Regions from separate parts of the Bacillus sp. 7894-2 genome, predicted to be linked through region 2. Evidence: riboswitches for the same ligand, from Rfam matches in the RefSeq annotation. Region 2 holds a riboswitch; the other holds the start of a gene.
What was found. Region 2 has a riboswitch for S-adenosylmethionine ahead of CHI10_RS03000 (methionine biosynthesis PLP-dependent protein). Riboswitches for the same ligand answer to the same signal wherever they lie in the genome.

Region 1 (7,415 bases), on a different contig from region 2:
AGATAGAAACCAAAGAAGCAGCACTCGAAGATCTGCAGGCAAAAGAAAATAGATCAAATGAAAAGCAGAATCAGCTTGCTTCTTCCCATGGTACACTCGCACAATCCATTCAGTTTTCAGAAGAAAAGTGTGAAGAGCTAAAAATGAAAAGTGAAGAGCAGAAGCAAAAAGAAACAAAGCTGTTCGATCAGCTCCAAGGTGTTCTTCAAGGTGTCACAGCTCCATTCACAAATGCTCTTTTATCAAAATATGCCATTGAAGTGGAAGAGCTACTCGTTCAAAATCGCGAGCAAGGGGAAGAGTTAAAGAAAGCGCTCTGGGAAACGCAGCTGGATTATGCCTTGAATGATGAGCATTTCTGGATTGCCAATAATGATGTGAAGGAACTGAAGGAATGGATTGATGAAAAGACGGGGATCGATGTATTTTACGGATCCCAATTTCTTCAATCCCTAAAGCCGGATGAAATGGCGAGCCACATGCTTTCTCATCCTCTTCTGCCGTATGGCTTAGTAGTCAGCAGGCCGCAATGGGAAAAAATCAATAAGCAGGTTCTTGGAGGAAGGGTGTTTAAAAGTCCGGTCCCGATTTTTATGCGGGAGGAAATGGCGGGCGAAAATCAGCAGAATGCCTTCGTGATGATCACTGGGACGGAGAAGGAGCTGCTGACGGATAAAAATCAGTTCACAAACTGGAAAATTCAGATTGCGAAACAGATAGAAGAAAAGAAAGATACACTTGCAGAGTTAGAAAAAACAGAAACAGCACTGCGCCGTATTATAAAAGAAATCGACCGATTCCTTTCCCATGAACTTGCCGGTGATATCGAAAAAGTACTGCTTCAGGAAAAGGAAGTGCTGCTTTCGAGGAAAACGGAATTGCAGGCTATCATAATGCAGGAGGAAAAAGAAAAAGAACTGCAGCTGGGACTTAGAGAACAGCTGGAAAAGACGAAGAAAAAGATTGAAAAATTATCTAAAGATGCCGAAACCTTAGCGGAATTTAACCGTGAAAAGTCAATGCATCAGGAAAATAAACGGGTAAAGCAGGAAAAAGAGAAACAAAAAGAAGCTTTCGAAAAGCTTCAGAATGAGCTGGGTAATGAGCTTCAGACCATCGCTGATCTTCAGGAAAAGTGGAGCCAGACCTATCTGGAATGGAAGCTGTCAGCCGAGCAGAATATTAAGAAGATCAGCTTCTTTATTGATGGTGCTGCTTTTCCAGCCGCTGAGAAAACAGAAGCTTCTGAGGAGGTTCCGCGATTATCACCCTATATTTTAGAAGAAATCAATGGCAGCATTGAGGAGCTTAAACAGCTTCAAAAATCAAAAGAAGAACAAGCCAGTGAACTGCTCGCGATTCAGGCGACACGAGAATCCGAACAGAAGCAGCAAAAGAAGCTGGAGAAAAAACTTCATGCTCTTAATGAAGAGTGGAAAGATGCTTCTGTACCGGATGAACCAATAAGTATTTTGGAAAATATGCTTCAAACAGCTGCAAAGGAAACAAAAGCAGCAGAAAAAGAAGAGCGTGAGCAGGAAAAGGCCGTAACCATTGCCGAAACATCCTTAAAGCATGGAATGGATCAGCGTAAAAAATCCTCTAAAAAAGTGGCCAAGCATGAGAAGCAGCCTGAAGAATGGGAAGACCTTGATCTGGAAGTGAAGACGGTTGAAATTACTGACCAGACCAAACAGACAAATGCAGAAATAAAGAAAACGGAAGAGCACAAAAAAGAGACAGAACAAAACATAACTGAGTTTGAAAACAATCAATTACATTTATCCGTCATTCTTAAAGAGGAAGCGGCAGCTTTTTCGGATGAGGATATAGCAAAAATAAAGAGTCAAGGAAAGCAAAGCATCCTATCCTGGAGTGAAAAACATCAGGCTATTCAGGATAAAGGGCAAGAAAAGCATGCGAAGATTGAACAGTCACTAAGAAATTTAAAGCTTGCTATTGAAGGCAAGGATTGGGAAATCCGTTTTAAGAATGAAGTCTTAACTACGCTTGATCATATGGATACAAGGCATTATGCTCATATTCAAAGTGTCGTTCAGAACATGAAGCGCTTTTCACAGAGCGGCTTAGAGCAGCTGGAACGCGATAAAGAACGGGCGGAAAAAGCGCAAAACTTCTGGGCCAGCCGAGCGAGCATGAAGGTGATGAGCATTTCAGAAGCGATTCGCTCGATGATTTCGAAAATGAAGCTGAAGAATGAATGGGGTTCCTTCCCGCTTGTCCAGCTCAAAGAAGACATCCTGCCTAAAAAAGCGGAAGATGTTGAACCTTTACTGAAACAGCATTTTGTTTCAGCCATTAACAAAATTACAAAGCGATTCGAGATGATTGATGACAATAATCTGGAGCTTGATCAGGAAATTAAACAGCTTATCAGTGATGAGCAGATTTTATTTGTCTCTCTCAGAAATCGTTACCCAGAACTGTTGGTTTATAACATGCGTACTGATAATGCCTTCATGTACGGAAAACCGCAGCGTGAGCATTATTCAACCTGGCAGACGATCAACCAGGGTTCAAAAACAAAATCCGATGGCAGCGGCGGTCAAAAGCTATCTGCCCGCATGGTCATGATGATGATGCTTCTTTCTGTTAAGAGTGAAACCGATCAAAGCTGGGTTCCGTTAGTCTGTGATAATCCGTTTGGACAAGCGGCTTCTGCCCATGTGCTTGACCCGATTTTCGCTGTAGCCGATAAGCTGAAGTTCCAATTCATCGTCGTCACTCCGCCTGAATTGGTGAAAACAGAGATCAGCCAGAGGTTTGATGCGTACTATAAATTGGATTTCATCCGGGAAAAAGGGAAAGAGATTGTGTCGGATACGATTGTACCTGCGTTTCGAATTTATCAGGGAGAGGAAGCTGTTCATTAGATTAAAAGAATGAAATATTGCCATTTAACAAAAACTATGCAATACTTGGTTGAAAATATATATTTTATACAAATTCTTATCCAGAGAGGTGGAGGGACTGGCCCTGCGAAGCCTCAGCAACCCCTGATTATGTCAGGAAGGTGCTAATTCCAACAGAGTTGACGCTCTGGGAGATAAGAGGTCGTTTTGATAAGTAAAGGCCTCTTATAAAGAGGCCTTTTTTTGATGCTCTTTTATAATTTGAGCTTGGTTTAGATTAGAACGAAGAAAGAGGAGGAATGGCAAAATGGAAAACGGCGTTATACAGGTACCGGAAGCATATTCGAGGATATTACAGGAATCAGATGTGCTCGGCTTCGGGCAGTCATGTGATATAAAAACAGGATTTTTACTGAAGGGGCTGGCAGCCTCTAAATCTGGAGGAAGCTTTTTGGAGCTGGGAACAGGTACGGGAGCGTCTGCTTCATGGATCATGGATGGGATGGATGAAGGCAGTAAGCTTACGACCGTGGACATAGATCCGACAGTGCAATCGATCGCGAGAAAGTACCTCGCGAATGACAGCAGAATCACATTTTGCTGTGAGGACGGAGCAGCATTTATACAAAACCTGTCGGAGGGGTTCGATTTTATTTTTGCAGATACGTGGCCGGGGAAATTCGAGCTTCTTGACAAAACCCTGGATCATTTAAATATCGGCGGTTTTTATGTGATTCATGATGTGTTTCCGCAGCAGAAATTGCCTGAAGGATATAGAATCAAAGCCACTAAACTCCTGAAAACACTGCAGGACAGACCTGACCTGGACATTACAGAATTGGATTGGTCTACTGGGCTGATACTGGCAGTGAAGACTGCGGTTTGATAGATTTCGTTAGAACCGGGGGGATCGTTTCAATGAATCTTTTGAAAAACCAGTTTGAACATGTCATGCATGAGGATGAAAATCTTATCGAATGTTTAAGCTGTTCATTAGTTGCACATTACTGTTTAGCACCGCAGGCAGGCTTATTTGCAGCAACGAACAAAAGACTGCTATTCTATGGAATCCCGGTATCAGAAACAAAAAAGGAATTAGTTGAAGAATTTGCGTATAGCCATATAGCTTCCATTGAAGAAAAAAGGGGGATCACCGGGAAGCATATTCATATGTACTATAAGCAAGACTTGTACAAATTCCAGCAAATCCAGGGGATGAATATGTTTGAATTTTTGGTGGCTGTTAAGGAAAAGATGCGCATGTTTACCGCTTCAGCAAAAGAGCGTTATCCTGTAAGATAAGCGCTCTTTTAAATGATTGAATATATGGCCTGCTTATTTGCTTAGATAACTTTTCCAAGCATTAGCCATTAATTGGACTCCTCTCTCAATCTCGTCCATCGAGGGTGCGCCATATCCGAGCATCACATGATGGTTAGGCTTGTGAAGCTGATACATAGGCGAAACAGCATCGATTTCAACTCCCGCAGACTTTGCCAGTTCAATTGCTTTGGATTCATCCAATCCTTCCGGTAATGTCACGATGATATGCAAGCCCGCTGTATCTCCAATTATGTCAAAGTGTTCTCCTAAATGTTTTGACAGGCTTTCTATTAAACAGCTCCGCTTGGCTCGATATAACGTTCTCATTTTTGCTATATGAGATGTATAAAGTCCTTCTTCCATAAATTTTGCAGCAGCTCTCTGATCGATTCTTGAAACAGTAGACTTTTGATAAGCATTAAATTTTTCAAAGTCCTGCTTCAGGGCTGCTGGCATAACCATATAGCAGATCCGAAGTGTTGGCAGCAATGTTTTTGAAAAGGTGCCGAAGTACAGTACCCGCCCGGTTGAATCCAGATGGGACAATGCTGGGATTGGTGCCCCTTTGTAGCGGAATTCAGAATCATAGTCATCCTCGATAATATAAGCGTCCTGTTTGATTGCCCAATTTAACAGCTCAATCCTTCTGGCAATAGACATAATTGTACCGGTAGGGTATTGATGAGCAGGTGTGGTATATAATAATTTTACAGGCTCATCAGCATCAGGCACACAGCATCCTTCCTCATCCACAGAAATCGGATAACATGGCAGCTGTAATTGCTCAAAAATAGATTTAGCCCGAATAAAACCTGGATCTTCTATTCCGGTGGCGCTCCGTTTAAAAAACAAACATACATTTAGCAGCTGCTGTTGAAATCCGCTGAAGATATACACTTGCTCCGGCTGGCAGGCCAGCCCTCTAGCTTGCTGTAAGTATAGTGCAATTTGGGCACGCAAAGAATATTCGCCCTGCCACGGTGCATTGCCGGCATTAGATTCATTAAGCTCTTTTCTGTATAACCGGCTCCAATGTTTATAGGGGAAGGCGGAGGCATCGACCTGCCCATTTTTAAAATTAATAAGAAACTCATTCTGAACTCTTTTCTCCAATTCCATTGTATTAATCTGACTATAGTGCCATTCATCCTGAATTTCAGAAACAAAATAGCCTCTGCGTTCTGCTGAATAACAGTACCCTTCACTCAGCAACTGTTCATAAGCCATCTGAACAGTTAGGATGCTCACGTTCAATTGTTCAGCCAGCCGCCGCTTTGCAGGAAGTCTTGAATGAGCTGACAATTTTTTATTTAAAATCGACAGCCGAATTTGTTCATAAATTTCTTTATACTTTATCCCATTTTCCGAAAGCAAAATTTGAAATTCCATCGAATCATTCCCTGGTATTATATTAAAATTCAATTTTGGTTATTTTTATCATACCAGAATTTGGTTTTAATTGATTCAAGGAGAGTGATAGCATGCAAATTTTAGTAAACAATGTTGTGCAGATAATTCCCATGGAACTTGAGCATATTGAAGGAATTTATGAAGCAGCCCAGGATAAACGCATATGGGAGCATATGTCTGTTGATTTAACTGATAAAAGCCGGGTCATTCAATATGTAAAAGATGCGATACAAAAACGTGAGCAGGGCACCGATTTTGCTTTTGTCATTGTTCATAAAAAAACAGGGAATATCGTCGGTGCTACTTGGTTTCTCGATATCTCAATCCCGCATAAACGGCTCGAAATCGGCTCAACATGGATAAACCCTCTTTATTGGCGCACGAATATTAATTCAAACTGTAAATATTTATTATTAACATACTGTTTTGAAGAACTGTCCGTTAATCGCGTACAAATTAAAACCGGACATGAAAACTTCCGTTCACAAAAAGCGATTGAAAGGACCGGTGCGGTAAAAGAAGGCGTACTTCGAAATCATATGATACGAAAAGAAGGGACAATTCGCCATACTGTCCTTTATAGTGTTATAAAGGAAGATTGGGGAAAAGTAAAAAGACATTTCGAAGAAAACTTGCTTTTCTAGGTTTTGTAGAACATTTATACTGAATAATAAAACTGCTGGAAGGGTGTAGATCGAAGTGAATAATGATTATTTATTTACTGATAAAATCAAAAAGGCGCTTCAGAATACTCCCCCAGGGGAGTGGATTCCGGAGATTCCGGATGATTGTATACGCCTGCATTGCGGCTACCCGGCACCTGATCTCGTGCCGGTTGAAGAGGTAAAAGCAGCTGTTAACAGTCTATTAGAAGAAGAACAGGATTTGCCGCTCCATTATATAGGAAGTCCCAAGATTTTAAAACTAAAGGAACAGGTTTTAAAGAGATTGAAAGAGCGGGGGATATCTATAGCGGAAAATGAGCTTTTGATAACTTCGGGTGCCTGTCAGGCAATCGATTTGATTGCCCGCATTCTCCTTGATGAGGAGACAATTATTGCAATAGAGTCCCCCACCTATATGGAGGCATTAGAGATTTTCCAAAATTACACAAAACATATAATTAGTATTCCTGTAGACAAGGACGGACTTCAAACAGAGGCATTGAAAGAGATTCTAGAGGAAAGAAAGCAAAAAGGGCTCGCTCAGCCGCGTTTTCTCTATACGATCCCAACGTTTCAAAATCCTACAGGGACGACGATGTCAGGAGAGCGCCGGCAGCATGTATTGGAGCTTGCAAACAAATATAATTTTCTATTAGTAGAGGATGATGCTTATGGGGAATTATCATTTAATAAAGGTCTCCCCACTCTAAAAGCAATGGATCAAAACTCCCGAGTTCTGCATGTCGGTTCGCTATCCAAGATTGTGGCCCCGGGTATGCGTATAGGATGGATAGCGGGAGCAAGTGACATGATCCATGCATGCGCCTGGTTTAAAAAAGATTTGAACCATCCGTTTGCTCAATCTGCCATGGCTGTTTATTTTGCAAACACGGATTTTAATAATAAACTAGAAACCTTGAGAGATACATACCGGTCCAAATGTGATGTTCTGACCTCCGCACTGGAACAGTATCTTCCTGAATCAGCTTCCTGGTATGTCCCTGAAGGCGGGTACTTCGTGTGGATGAAAATTCCCGGTGCCGATACATCGGAACTGCTGACACATGCCCTTGCAGAGGGGGTATCTTTTATTCCTGGCAAGTACTTTTTCATGGATCAGGCAGCTGGAACGGAATTTCTTCGC
Region 2 (7,415 bases):
TGTCTTTGATCTGATCCATTGGGAATGGATAGATTTCTTCCACACGTAAAATATGGAACCAATCCTGATCCGGATAATTTTTCAGGCTTTCGGCTAAATCAATTGTAATCTTTCCTGTTCCAAGAATGATGCGTTTCACTTTTTCGTGATTTTGGCCTAAACCAGGCTGTTCGATTACAGACCGGAACTCTCCTTCGCTCAATTCAATTCCATTTGATGCGACAGTCGGATTGCGCAGCAGACTCTTCGGAGACATGATCACTAACGGGCGAACTTCCTCTTTTCCAAGTATGGCAGCCTGTCTTCGTAAAATATGGAAGTACTGTGCTGATGAAGAAAGATTGGCAACTGTCCAGTTGTTTTCAGCTGCAAGAGTCAGGAATCTTTCCAGGCGCGCACTTGAATGTTCAGGTCCCTGTCCTTCATATCCATGAGGAAGGAGCATGACAAGACCTGATTTTTGGCCCCATTTTGCACGGCCGGCAGCAATAAACTGGTCAAACATTACCTGTGCTGCATTGGCAAAATCACCATATTGAGCTTCCCATAAAACAAGCGTTTCCGGAGCAAATACATTATATCCATATTCAAAGCCTACAACAGCGGCTTCAGATAATGGGCTATTATGGACAGCGAAAGAAGCCTTGGCAGTTGAAAGCTTATGCAAAGGTGAATACGCTTTTCCAGTTGTATGATCATGCAGAACAACGTTTCTTTGAGCAAATGTTCCTCTCTCTGAATCCTGGCCAGTCAGTCTGACAGGTGTGCCATCAGATAGGATGGTTGCAAATGCCAGTGTTTCTGCGAGACCCCAATCAATCTTGCCGTCCCCTTCAAGCGCTTCCAATCTGCGCTGCAGAATTTTGCCGAGTTTATCAAATACCTTGAAATCCTCCGGCCATTTTAATAATTCTTCATTGATTTGCTTTAGTTTATCAATTGAAACGGCTGTATTAATTTTTGGCAGACCCTTTTCGACAGTTTCAGGAGGATCGGTTAACTCAGCTGCCTTCTTTTCTTTTGGGACTTTTTCATAGGCTGCCTTCATTTTTTCCAGTACTTCATTATGGACGCCTTCAGCTTCCTCTTTGCTGATGATCTTTTCATTTAAGAGCTTTTCAGCATACAGCGCTTTCACGGTTGGCCGCTTGCGTACAATATTATACATAAGAGGATTCGTCGTCATAGGCTCGTCCATCTCGTTATGTCCAAAACGGCGGTACCCGATTAAGTCGATGAGGATATCCTTCTGGAATTTAGCACGATACTCGCAGGCAATTCTTGCCGCTGCAACTACTGCTTCAGGTTCGTCTGCATTAACATGCATAATTGGCATCTCATACCCTTTGGCCAGATCACTTGCATATCTGGTAGAGCGTGAATCATATGATTCTGTTGTGAACCCAATAGTATTATTGGCAATGATATGGATCGAACCGCCAGTGTTATAGCCGGTCAGCTGTCCGAGATTAAGTGTTTCTGCTACAATCCCCTGTCCTGGGAATGCTGCGTCTCCATGAATGATAATGGCTAAAGCCGCTTTTGGATCTACTTCAGGATAACCGGCCTTTGTTCTGTTGTCCTGTGAAGCTCGCGTGTAGCCCTCAACAAGTGAACCGACAAATTCAAGATGGCTCGGATTGTTAGCTAATGTCAGTCTGGCAATGGTCGTATTCTCATCTTTGATCTGTTTATCAAGACCAAGATGATACTTCACGTCGCCTGTCCAGCCGTAATTGATGCCGATAGATCCTTCAGAAGGAACCAGTTCTTTATTCGGCGCATGCTGGAATTCCGCGAAAATCATTTCATACGGCTTTCCAAGCACATGGGCAAGAACATTTAACCTGCCGCGGTGGGCCATGCCGATGTTAATCGTTTTTGCTCCATCCGAAACAGATTCAGAAACAATTTCATCCAATAAAGGAACCATTGTATCCAGACCCTCAATGGAGAATCTCTTTTGTCCGACGAAGGTTTTATGAAGGAACTTTTCAAATTCCTCAACTTCAGTCAGTCTTCTTAAAACTTTCAGTCTTTCCGTCTTTTGCATTGACAGCTTATGGCTGTTGGCCCCAATTTTGCGGCGAAGCCAGTCTTTTTCGTTTTCATCAAATATATGCTGGAATTCAAAAGCAATGGGTCCCATATAAGCGCTCTTCAGGAATTCAATTGCTTCAAGTCCGTTGCGTAAAGGATATGTGGCATCTTTAGTAATGACACCAGCAGGGATCTCTTTTAAGTCATTTTCAGTTAAGCCATATTTGCTCAGTTCAAATAAAGCAGTTTCCGATTTATTGTTACCCAGCGGATAAATATCGGCAGCCAAGTGGCCATATGTGCGGATAGTATCAGCCAGGCGAATAGCAGCGAGCGTCTTCTCAAGCTGTCCGGCATTCATTGGCTGATTTGCTGATGAAGCCATTTGCGCCGTTCCTTCACTCGTAAGAGGGGAACCATTTTTTTTAAAGTACTCTTTCATTTCAGGATCAATTGATGATGGATCCTCTAAATATCTTTCATAAAGTTCAATAACGTAGCCAAGGTTTGGGCCATGAAATCCCTGTTCAAAAGGTCCCTCACCATTAGATGGCTTTTTCATGGAAAATTACCTCCATAACTGTTTTGTAAGTGAATAATTCAATACGTTTTTGCTCTCTAAAAGTACAATACCCATCATTAGAAGGGATTAACAAATTCATTTTTATGAATAATAATATTTTTCAGAGGATAAAACGTTTCCACAGTTATTCTAACACGTAAAATCTAGTTGTACAAAGATAAAAACATGAATATAGTGGAAAACTATTAAAAAATTTTTTTAGCAATTACTTATTCTAAAAAAATGATTTGTAAAAGGTTAAACATTTATAAATATGAAATAACTGAACATATAAAAAAAGCCGAAAGGTTTCGGCTTTAAAAAGTTTCTACCAGGTTTATATAGATTTGTTTCGATTCATTGGTATTTTTTCTCTTTTCTTTAAGGGAAGATTCAATAGCTTCTCTGGTATCCACGGGAAAATCAAAATGTCCGCAAGTTGTACACTTTTGAAATAAGCTGCCGGCGACATTCACTTCAATGCCATCAATTGTCCGGAAAACCGCCGGCCCATCTGTTTCGGCAAATCTGTGAAGACAGTGACTATGTTCTTGCATAAAAGCTTCCCTCCAAGAAAAATATTATGTTCATCATCATTATAAAGGAAATATTCTGAACTTTAAAGCGATCTACCTATAACAGTTTATGCCAGGAAGAAGTCATTTAAAATCAATACATGAAATATTCAAAAAAGTGTTGACTATTAACGGTTTACTGTAGTAAAGTTTAGAGAAAATTTAATAATTGATTTCTTATCCAGAGAGGTCGAGGGTAAGGCCCGACGACGCCTCAGCAACCAGCAATCGTATTTTGATTGAAAAGGTGCTAATTCCTGCAAGTTTTTTAGAAAACTTGAAAGATAAGAAGAATGGCTGTTCACATTAAAAGTCTTCTTCTTATAGAAGGCTTTTTTTTATTTTAAAGAAGGAGTGTTTACCAGCATGTATAATATTGACACCAAATTAGCGCAAATTGGAAACAGGAGCGAATCAGCAACAGGTGCAGTCAATCCGCCTGTATACTTTTCCACTGCCTACCGGCATGAAGGCATTGGCCAGTCAACCGGTTTTGACTATAGCCGTACAGGCAATCCTACCCGCCAGCTGCTTGAAAAGGCGATCGCAAATCTGGAAGAAGGCGATCAAGGCTATGCCTGCAGTTCGGGTATGGCTGCCATCCTTACGATTCTTTCCCTCTTTAAATCAGGTGATGAGTGGATTGTTTCCAAGGATTTATACGGCGGAACCTATCGTCTGCTTGAACAGGGCTTCAAAAAATGGGGACTGCAGAGCAAATATGTGAATACGGGCACTTCGGAAAATGTTGAAGAATTAATCACCGAAAAAACGAAAGCTATTTTTCTGGAGACTCCCACAAATCCGCTGATGGAAGAGACAGATATTCAGTTGATAGCTGATATCGCGAAACGGCATAATATTCTCCTGATTGTTGATAACACATTTTACACTCCCCTTCTTCAGCAGCCTCTAAAGCTTGGTGCTGATATTGTCATCCATAGTGCGACAAAGTATCTTGGAGGCCATAATGATGTCCTTGCCGGTTTAGTTGTCGCAAAAGGCAAAAAGTTATGTGAGGATCTGGCCATGAACCACAATGCTGCCGGTGCGGTCCTTAGCCCATTTGATTCCTGGCTTTTAATCAGAGGCATGAAGACACTATCTCTTCGCATGGAACGTCATGAAAAAAATGCCCGGGAATTAGCGGCTTTCTTATCAGACCACGATGCCGTAACGGATGTTCTTTATCCAGGCAAGGGAGGCATGATATCTTTCCGGGTCCAGGATGAAACCTGGGTGAATCCTTTTCTGCAGAACCTCTCCCTTATCTCCTTTGCTGAAAGCCTTGGCGGAGTCGAGAGTTTTATAACATATCCCGCAACACAAACTCATGCGGACATCCCTGAAGAGATCCGCATTGAAACCGGAGTCTGTAACAGGCTTCTGCGTTTCTCGGTTGGAATTGAAAATGCAGAAGATTTGAAGGCTGATCTTGAACATGCTTTTGCAAAGGTTTTAAAGGAGGCAGTACGATGAGTACGAATTACACATTTCAAACGAAGCTGCTTCACAATAATCAAAAATTCGACCCGGAAACAGGAGGTGTCAGTGTACCGATCCAGCATGCCTCCACTTTCCATCAAAAAGATATAGATGCATTCGGAAAATATGATTACAGCCGCAGCCTGAATCCAACAAGGGAAGCACTTGAGGAAGTAATTGCAGAGCTTGAAGAAGGGATTAGAGGGTTTGCCTTTTCTTCTGGAATGGCTGCCATTTCCACAGCATTCCTCCTCTTGTCACAGGGTGATCATGTGGTCATTACAGAAGACGTTTATGGCGGAACCTATCGCATGACAACAGAAGTCCTGTCCCGTTTTGGCATTGAGCACACATTTGTTGATATGACAAATCTTGAGAAAGTAAAAAAAGCAATCCGCCCTAACACAAAGGTTTTCTATGTAGAGACTCCTTCCAACCCGCTGCTGAAGGTGACAGATATCCAGGCCATCAGTTCACTGGCAAGGCAGCATGGAGCGCTGACTTTTGTGGATAACACATTCCTGACCCCTGCCCTTCAAAAACCGCTCTCTTTAGGGGCAGATATCGTGCTGCACAGCGCAACCAAATTTTTATCCGGACACAGTGACGTCGTTGCCGGATTAGCTGTTGTGAAGGATCCGGAATTAGGTGCAAGGCTGGCTTTTCTCCAAAATTCCTTTGGAGCTATTCTGGGTGTTCAGGATGCCTGGCTTGTCCTGAGAGGCATTAAAACGCTGCAGGTAAGGCTGGATCAGTCTGTGAAATCGGCTGAGAAGATTGCCCGTTTCCTTCATGATCACCCGGCAGTAAAGAAGGTTCATTATCCCGGTTTTACAGAACATCCCGGCTATGAAATCCAGGAAAAGCAGGCTGTGAACGCAGGTGCTGTTTTATCTTTTGAACTTGAAGATGAACAGTCGATGAGAGTATTTGTGGAAAATGCAAAAATTCCTGTTTTTGCAGTAAGTCTCGGAGCAGTTGAATCCATCCTCTCCTACCCTGCCAAAATGTCGCATGCAGCCATGCCTGCATCTGAAAGAGAACAGCGCGGAATAACAGACAGTCTTCTCCGTCTTTCTGTTGGTCTGGAGAACGCAGATGATATTATAGAAGATTTTAAGGCAGCTTTATCTGCTGCCGGACAAACAAAGCAATCCATTTTACAGCGGGGGTGATACTTTGAGTTTCCTGGATAAATTAAAGAATGAAATCATCATAGCAGATGGCGCGATGGGAACTCTTCTTTATTCCTATGGCACCGACAGTTGTTTTGAGGAATTAAATCTATCGCAATCTGAACAGATCCAGCACATCCATGAAGCGTACATAGGCGCAGGGGCTGAGTTGATCCAAACCAATACGTATGCGGCGAATTATCTGAAGCTGCAGCGGTATGGGCTTGAAGACTCTGTGAAAGAGATTAACAGTGCTGCAGCCCGGATTGCCAAAAAAGCTGCCGAGGGACGTTCATATGTTGCCGGTACAATCGGCGGGATCAGAGGGTTCAAACCGAACATGATTACACTGGAGGAAATAAAAAGAAGTTTCCGTGAGCAGCTTTATTGTCTGCTGCTTGAGGATGTAGATGGTATTTTGCTTGAAACTTACTATGATCTTGAAGAACTTGAAACGGTTCTCGCTATAGTCAGAAAAGAAACCGATTTGCCGATTATCGCACAGGTTTCACTTCAGGAAGCTGGAGTTCTTCAGAACCAGACTCCTATAGCAGATGCATTAACAAAGCTTGACGGAATGGGCGCTGATGTTGTCGGAATCAATTGCAGGCTAGGCCCCCATCATATGCTGAAAACGTTCGAAAGTGTGCCTTTGCCAAAGAATGCCTATTTATCTGCCTATCCAAATGCCAGTATTCCAGCCTATACGGACGGGAAATTTCACTATGAAGGTGACGCGGAGTATTTCCGGCAGTCTGCAATAGAATTCCGGAATCAGGGCATCCGCCTGCTTGGAGGGTGCTGCGGAACAACACCTGACCATATCAAGGCGTTTGCTGACGTTTTAAAAGGACTTCCCCCAATCGAGGAAAAAGAGATAAAGGCAGTTAATAAAATAATTGTTTCAGAGAAACCTGAACCATTAAGAGAGCTCCCTCCTCTTCAGGATATTGTCAGAGAAAGGCCATCGGTAATTGTTGAGCTGGATCCTCCAAGGAAGCTTGATACTGCCCGCTTCTTCGAAGGTGCAAAGGCATTGAAGGATGCTGGAATTGATTCTATAACTCTTGCAGATAATTCCCTTGCTTCACCAAGGGTGTGCAACTCTGCACTCGGCTATCTTGTCAAGCAGCAGACCGGATTACGCCCTCTTGTTCATGTAACCTGCAGGGATCGGAATATAATCGGACTTCAATCCCATTTAATGGGTCTTCATGCCCTGGGTTTAAATGATATTCTTGCTGTAACAGGAGACCCTGCCCGTGTCGGTGATTTTCCAGGCGCCTCTTCTGTGTATGATGTTTCTTCATTTGAATTGATCAGTATGATCAAGCAGTTAAATGAAGGATTATCGTTTTCAGGCAAAGACCTTGGCCATAAAGCTGCCTTTTCAGTGGCGGGCGCTTTTAACCCCAATGTACGTTCATTGGAAAAAGCGGTTGGGCGGCTCGAAAAGAAACTGGAGCATGGTGCGGATTATTTTATCTCGCAGCCTGTTTTCTCTGAAGAAAAACTGCTTGAGGTTCATGAGGCTGTGAAAGATTTAAAAGCACCTGTCTATATAGGCTTAATGCCTCT

Region 1: it holds a riboswitch for S-adenosylmethionine, as region 2 does, so the genes downstream of both, CHI10_RS01260 (O-methyltransferase) here and CHI10_RS03000 (methionine biosynthesis PLP-dependent protein) in region 2, are expected to answer to the same signal.

The regions. Positions count from the first base shown of each region.
Region 1 covers NZ_NPDG01000005.1:6,394-13,808, forward strand. The annotation lists gene CHI10_RS01255 (hypothetical protein) at 1-2,894, shown strand, start outside; SAM riboswitch class I at 2,968-3,074, shown strand; gene CHI10_RS01260 (O-methyltransferase) at 3,181-3,759, shown strand; gene CHI10_RS01265 (PH domain-containing protein) at 3,792-4,175, shown strand; gene pdxR (MocR-like pyridoxine biosynthesis transcription factor PdxR) at 4,209-5,585, opposite strand; gene CHI10_RS01275 (GNAT family N-acetyltransferase) at 5,678-6,250, shown strand; gene CHI10_RS01280 (aminotransferase-like domain-containing protein) at 6,306-7,415, shown strand, end outside.
Region 2 covers NZ_NPDG01000015.1:300-7,714, forward strand. The annotation lists gene sucA (2-oxoglutarate dehydrogenase E1 component) at 1-2,602, opposite strand, end outside; gene CHI10_RS02995 (hypothetical protein) at 2,920-3,159, opposite strand; SAM riboswitch class I at 3,352-3,468, shown strand; gene CHI10_RS03000 (methionine biosynthesis PLP-dependent protein) at 3,544-4,656, shown strand; gene metC (cystathionine beta-lyase) at 4,653-5,837, shown strand; gene CHI10_RS03010 (bifunctional homocysteine S-methyltransferase/methylenetetrahydrofolate reductase) at 5,842-7,415, shown strand, end outside.